DNA from 2 places in the Streptomyces spectabilis genome. Region 1 is predicted to be linked to the other one. Evidence: riboswitches for the same ligand, from Rfam matches in the RefSeq annotation. Region 1 holds a riboswitch; the other holds the start of a gene.
What was found. Region 1 has a riboswitch for glycine ahead of gcvT (glycine cleavage system aminomethyltransferase GcvT). Riboswitches for the same ligand answer to the same signal wherever they lie in the genome.
Positions count from the first base shown of each region.

Region 2: another riboswitch for glycine. It lies ahead of gcvP (aminomethyl-transferring glycine dehydrogenase); the one in region 1 lies ahead of gcvT (glycine cleavage system aminomethyltransferase GcvT).

Region 1 is NZ_CP023690.1:6,609,641-6,612,945, reverse strand. Features, by position in the region: gene CP982_RS29140 (enhanced serine sensitivity protein SseB) at 1-731, opposite strand, end outside; gene CP982_RS29135 (AAA family ATPase) at 803-1,567, opposite strand; glycine riboswitch at 1,702-1,804, shown strand; gene gcvT (glycine cleavage system aminomethyltransferase GcvT) at 1,980-3,113, shown strand; gene gcvH (glycine cleavage system protein GcvH) at 3,269-3,305, shown strand, end outside.
Region 2 is NZ_CP023690.1:1,913,961-1,917,265, reverse strand. Features, by position in the region: gene CP982_RS08085 (DNA polymerase IV) at 1-510, shown strand, start outside; gene CP982_RS08080 (PRC-barrel domain-containing protein) at 539-910, opposite strand; glycine riboswitch at 1,046-1,143, shown strand; gene gcvP (aminomethyl-transferring glycine dehydrogenase) at 1,330-3,305, shown strand, end outside.

The DNA.
Region 1 (3,305 bases):
TCCTGGGTCGCGTCCAGGAGGACCAGGTTGACCGGCCAGGGGGCCGGGGTCCGGCCGAGGGCGCGGCCCAGGGCCTGTAGGGGCAGTTCCCTGGCGTCCCCCTCCCAGGAGGACAGCTCGACGCCGATGAAGAGGGTGGGTGCCTCGTCCTCGACGGTGGCGAGACAGCGCCGCGCGCTGAGCACCGCGCCGGTCGCCTCGAACTCCCGGGCCGCGGCGGACAGGAAGTCCACCGGGTCGTCCTGCCAGTCCGGCTCGAAGAGCCGCACCCGGCCGCCGCTCGTGGGCCCGTCCAGCTCCGTCCGCCCCACCTGGCACAGCGCGGCCACCGCGGCGGGCGGCAGCGGCACCGCCACCGTGCCCTCCGGGTTGAGCGCGATGCCGAGCTCGGGCGCCAGGCCGCGCGCGAACTCCACCGCGGGCGCCACCGCGCAGCTCATCCGCCCCTCGGTGGCCTGCCGGAACTCCTGCTCGGAGGTGAAGACGGGCACGTACGCCTGTCCGTCCAGCTCCAGCGTCGGCAGGTCGAGCGTGCCGCTCTCGGGGCCGCCCCCGTTCGGCAGCGGGATCCACAGCGCGCTGCGGCCGAGCACCTCGACCATGCGGGCGCCCGTCGCCTCGGACGGCGGGGCGCCGAGCGAGGCGGCGAGCACCTGCTCCAGTTCGTTCGCGGGCCAGCCGCCGTGCGGATGGGCGTGCGCCTGTGCCGGTACGTCCCCCGGAAATGCCATCTGTCTCGACCCCTGCTCTCCGTGCTGTTCTGCGGCCCGACCCTAACGCCGTCCGCCGCGCGGGCCGCGGCCTACCCGCCTTCGCCCTCGAAGCCGAGGTCGCGCAGCTCCCCCGCCGCCCGGCGGTCGAGCAGCACCGCCGAGCCGCAGCCGCGCGGCAGCTCTCCGCTCTCGGCGGCCCGGACCAGGCGGCCGACCGTCCTGCGGTGCCGGGCGAAGGCGTACCGCGAGACGCCGCGACCCCGGGCGCGCTGGCCGTCGAGGGCGACCGGCGCGGGCACGTCGAGGAGGAGCAGGTGCAGCGTGGCGCCGCGCCGGGCGGCCGCGCGGGCGAGCCAGCGGCGCACCCAGGGCTGCGTACCGCAGTCGTGGACGACGACGCCGGTGCCGGCGCGCAGCGTCCGGAGCAGGTGCGCGTAGTGCGCGACGCGGACCAGGGGGCGGTAGAGCGCGTACGGGATCCGGCGCGGCACGCGGGCCGCCCAGCGGTCGCGGGTGTCCTGGGAGTCCACCCGCGGGCCCGCCACGGCGCGCCGCATGAGCGTGGACTTGCCGCTGCCGGGGAGCCCGGAGACCACGACGACGTCACCGGCGGAGAACACCAGACGGCGCGGGCCGCGCCCGGCGCGGCCCCTGAGGTCGCGCACCACGGCCCGCGGGGAACCGGTGGCGGCCTCGCGCGCCGGGCCCGCGGGGGCGCCCGGCTGCGGGGGCAGCGCGACGCCCGCACCGGGCAGCACGGCTCCCGCCTTGGGCAGCGAGACACCCGTGGTCGTCGCGTAAGCACTGCTCCTGCGCACCGTGATCGGCCTCCCCATGCTCGTCACGTCACTCATCCCCAGTACTTCTCCGTCGAGTGTAAAGAGACGGTAATGCCCTACGAAGACGACACCGGGGGACTCCCTGGTTGCGGCTGTTGTGAAGCGGGGGCGCGTGCAATGATGTGCGCGCCAACTCCATACCGGCCGCTTGAATCCGCGCGGGAGAGTCCCCGGTGACGCGTGAGCGTCGCGGGGCGCCGAAGGAGCAAGTTCCTCCCTTGAATCTCTCAGGCCCCGTACCGCGCGGGCGAGGCACATCTGAAAAGCGAGCCACTCCCCCGACGAGCGCGACCAGGTCGGCCGGCGGGACGGCTCCACCCAAGGTGCAAGTCATGCTCCGTTATACGCGCGGGGCATGGTGAACCTCTCAGGTTTATGACAGATGGGGAGGACCGACCTCGCCCGTCATGCCCTGGAGCCAGTACTGATGAGTCAGACCGCACGCGCCCCACGTCAGACCGCCCTCGACGCCCTGCACCGGTCGCTGGGCGCCACCATGACCGACTTCGCGGGCTGGGACATGCCGCTGCGGTACGGCAGCGAGCGCGACGAGCACAACGCCGTGCGCACCAAGGCCGGCCTCTTCGACCTCTCCCACATGGGCGAGATCACCGTGCGCGGCACCCAGGCCGTGGACCTGCTGAACTTCGCGCTCGTGGGCAACATCGGCTCCGTCTCCGTGGGCCGCGCCCGCTACACCATGATCTGTCAGCAGGACGGCGGCATCCTGGACGACCTGATCGTCTATCGCCTGGCCGAGACCGAGTACATGGTCGTGGCCAACGCCTCCAACGCCCAGACCGTCCTGGACGCCCTCACCGAGCGCGCCCCGGGCTTCGACGCCGAGGTCCGCGACGACCGCGACGCCTACGCCCTGATCGCCGTGCAGGGCCCGGAGTCCCCCGGCATCCTGAAGTCCCTCACGGACGCCGACCTGGACGGCCTGAAGTACTACGCGGGCCTGCCGGGCACCGTGGCGGGCGTGCCCGCCCTGATCGCCCGCACGGGCTACACCGGCGAGGACGGCTTCGAGCTGTTCGTGCGCCCCGAGTACGCCGAGAAGCTGTGGCAGGCGCTCACGGACGCGGGTACCCCCGTCGGGCTCACGCCATGCGGCCTGTCCTGCCGCGACACGCTCCGCCTGGAGGCGGGCATGCCGCTGTACGGCAACGAGCTGACGACGTCCCTCACCCCCTTCGACGCGGGCCTCGGCCGGGTCGTGAAGTTCGACAAGACGACGCACGCCGACGACTTCGTGGGCCACGACGCCCTCAAGGCCGCCGCCGAGCGCGCCGCGACCGCGCCGCCGCGCAAGCTCGTCGGTCTGATCGCCGAGGGCCGCCGGGTCCCGCGCGCGGGCATGGACGTCGTGGCGGACGGCCAGGTCATCGGCCAGGTCACCTCCGGCGCCCCGTCGCCGACGCTCGGCAAGCCGATCGCGATGGCGTACGTCGACCCGGGCCACGCCGAGCCCGGCACGGCAGGGGTGGGCGTGGACATCCGCGGCACCCACGAGCCCTACGAGGTCGTGGCGCTGCCGTTCTACAAGCGGCAGAAGTGACGCGCGCCCCGCGCCGGAACTGATCACAGGGACCGATCGCACGGACGCGCCGGGTCCGGTCCGTCCCCCGGCGTCCCGCCCGTCCCGTCTCACTCCGTAAGACTGCACATCCCCGCGTTCATCAGCACACGCCCGCGTACAGGAGAATTCACGCCATGAGCAACCCCCAGCAGCTGCGTTACAGCAAGGAGC
Region 2 (3,305 bases), 4.7 Mb from region 1:
CGGGAGGCGGCGGCGCGGCTCCTGGAGTCCGTGGACACGACGGGCGGGGTGCGGCTCCTCGGGGTCGGTGTGAGCGGTCTCGCGGACTTCACCCAGGAGGACCTGTTCGCGCAGGCCCACGCCGTGCTGCAGACCGAGTCCCTGGCGCCGGCGGCCGAGGGGGAGGAGACGGCGGCGGTCCCGGTGGAGCCCGCGGGCGACGAGGGCGGGGCCCACGCGGGATCCGGGGCCGGGGAAGCGGCCGGGGAGCCGGTGGCGCCCGCCGAGCGGCGGTGGCCCTCTGGGCACGACGTACGGCACGCGGTGTACGGGCCCGGATGGGTACAGGGCAGTGGTCTGGGGCGGGTGACCGTGCGGTTCGAGACCCCGGATTCGGCGCCGGGGCGGGTGCGGACGTTCCGTACGGACGACCCGGAGCTGGAAGCTTCGGATCCGCTGCCGTTGGTGGTGGCAAAGGACGGGGAGGCCCCCGGGGGCGCGGTGCCGCTGGCGGGAGGGGCGGCAGGGTAGCCGGGGGAGGACTTCGTGCGGGGAGGCGTCAGGTGCCCGGCCCGTCCGCCCGGTGGCCGAAGTCGTGGTCCGGCGGGGGCGGAGGTGCCACGTCCAGGCCGTAGTGGCGGTAGAGCTGGAGCTCCTGCTCGGGGGAGAGGTGACGGCCCACGCCGAAGTCCGGGGCGTCCTTGATCAGGGCGCGTTCGAAGGGGACGCGCAGGGTTCCGTCCTTGACCAGCTCGCTGGGCTCAAGGGGGACGAACGCGTCGCGGCTGAACAGACCGGTGCGTATGGCCGCCCACTCCGGGGCGCCGGTGGCGTCGTCGAGGTAGATCTCGTCGACCGTGCCGATCTTGGTGCCGTCGCGGTCGAACGCCTTGCGGCCGATGAGATTGCGGGGATCGATATCCGTCTGCACGTTCCCTCCAATTGGTCGCAAGTCATCCGGGCTCATCCGGTTTTCGGTCGTCACCACTACGAAAGAGCACATCGGGACGGGCGGCCACTCGAGGGATCGGCCACGGACCGCGCTGGTAGGCTGGCAAACGGCTGTTGACCCCGTGCGGGAGAGCTCTTCGGTGGCAGCACCGGAGGCGCCGAAGGAGCAACTCCTCCCCGGAATCTCTCAGGCCCCTGTACCGCACGGACGAGGCCACTCTGGAAAGCAGGGCGGGCGTCGGGCGGGCACGCTCGGAACCCTTCCTCACCGACGGTGAAAGCAGGACCGCCTTGGCGGGCCTGTGAAGCTCTCAGGTTGAGATGACAGAGGGGGAGGCCGTCCGGGTACCCGCGCCGTGGTGCCCCTCGCAGGTCGTGTCAGACCAGGAGGCCTCCGCAATGACAGCCACCCCTCGCACTCCGCTCGTACAGCTGGAGCAGGGAATTCCGTTCGAGCAGCGGCACATCGGACCCGATGCAGAAGCCCGCGCCAAGATGCTCGCCCAGGTCGGGTACGGCTCCTTGGACGAGCTCACGGCCGCCGCCGTGCCGGATGTGATCAAGAACGCCGAAGCCCTGGAGCTGCCCGGCGCGCGTACTGAGGCCGAGGTCCTGGCCGAGCTGCGCTCCCTCGCCGACCGCAACCAGGTGCTCGACTCGATGATCGGGCTCGGCTACTACGGGACGTTCACGCCGCCGGTGATCCTGCGGAACGTGATGGAGAACCCCTCCTGGTACACCGCGTACACGCCGTACCAGCCGGAGATCTCCCAGGGGCGCCTGGAGGCGCTCCTCAACTTCCAGACCGTCGTCGCCGAGCTGACGGGGCTGCCCACCTCGGGCGCCTCGCTGCTCGACGAGGGCACCGCGGCCGCCGAGGCCATGTCCCTCTCCCGGCGCGTCGGCAAGGTCAAGAACGGCGTGTTCGTCGTCGACGCCGACGCGCTGCCGCAGACCGTGGCCGTCATCCGGACGCGGGCCGAGCCGACCGGCGTCGAGGTCGTCGTCACCGACCTCAGCGACGGCATCCCCGCCGACCTCGCCGCGCGCGAGATCAACGGCGTACTGCTCCAGTACCCGGGTGCCTCCGGTGCCGTGCGTGACATCAAGCCGGTCATCGAGCAGGCCCACGAGCTCGGCGCGGTCGTCACCGTCGCCGCCGATCTGCTCGCGCTCACGCTGCTCACCTCGCCCGGCGAGCTCGGCGCCGACATCGCGGTCGGCACCACGCAGCGCTTCGGCGTGCCGATGGGCTTCGGCGGCCCGCACGCCGGCTACATGGCGGTGCACGAGAAGTTCGCCCGCAACCTGCCCGGCCGCCTGGTCGGCGTGTCCGTCGACGCCGACGGCAACAAGGCCTACCGCCTGGCCCTGCAGACCCGCGAGCAGCACATCCGCCGTGAGAAGGCGACCAGCAACATCTGTACCGCGCAGGTGCTGCTCGCCGTCATGGCCGGGATGTACGCGGTCTACCACGGGCCCGAGGGCCTGAAGGCGATCGCCCGGCGCACCCACCGCTACGCCACGCTGCTCGCCGAGGGCCTCAAGGCCGGCGGCGTCGAGATCGTGCACGGCGCGTACTTCGACACGCTGACCGCGCGCGTGCCCGGCAAGGCCGCCGACGTGGTCGCCGCCGCGCGCGAGGGCGGGGTCAACATCCACCCGGTCGACGCCGACCACGTGTCGTTCGCCTGTGACGAGACCACCACGCGCGCGCAGCTCTCCGCGCTGTGGACGGCGTTCGGCGTCGAGGCCGACGTGGAGGCCCTGGACACGAGCGTCGAGGACGGCCTGCCCGCCGGGCTGCTGCGCTCCGACGACTACCTGACGCACCCGGTCTTCCACCAGCACCGCTCCGAGACCGCGATGCTGCGCTATCTGCGCCGGCTCGCCGACCGCGACTACGCGCTCGACCGCGGCATGATCCCGCTGGGCTCCTGCACCATGAAGCTCAACGCGACCACGGAGATGGAGCCCGTCACCTGGCCGGAGTTCGGGCAGCTGCACCCCTTCGCGCCCGCCCAGCAGGCGCAGGGCTATCTGACCCTGATCCGCGAGCTGGAGGAACGTCTCGCCGAGGTCACCGGCTACGACAAGGTCTCGCTCCAGCCGAACGCGGGCTCCCAGGGCGAGCTGGCCGGTCTGCTCGCGGTGCGCGGCTACCACCGTGCGAACGGCGACGACCAGCGCACCGTCTGCCTCATCCCGTCCTCCGCGCACGGCACCAACGCCGCGAGCGCGGTCATGGCCGGGATGAAGGTCGTCGTGGTGAAGACCGCCGACGACGGCGAGATCGACGTCGAGGACCTGCGCGCCAAGATCGAGAAGCACCGCGACGAGCTGGCCGTGCTCATGATCACGTACCCGTCCACGCA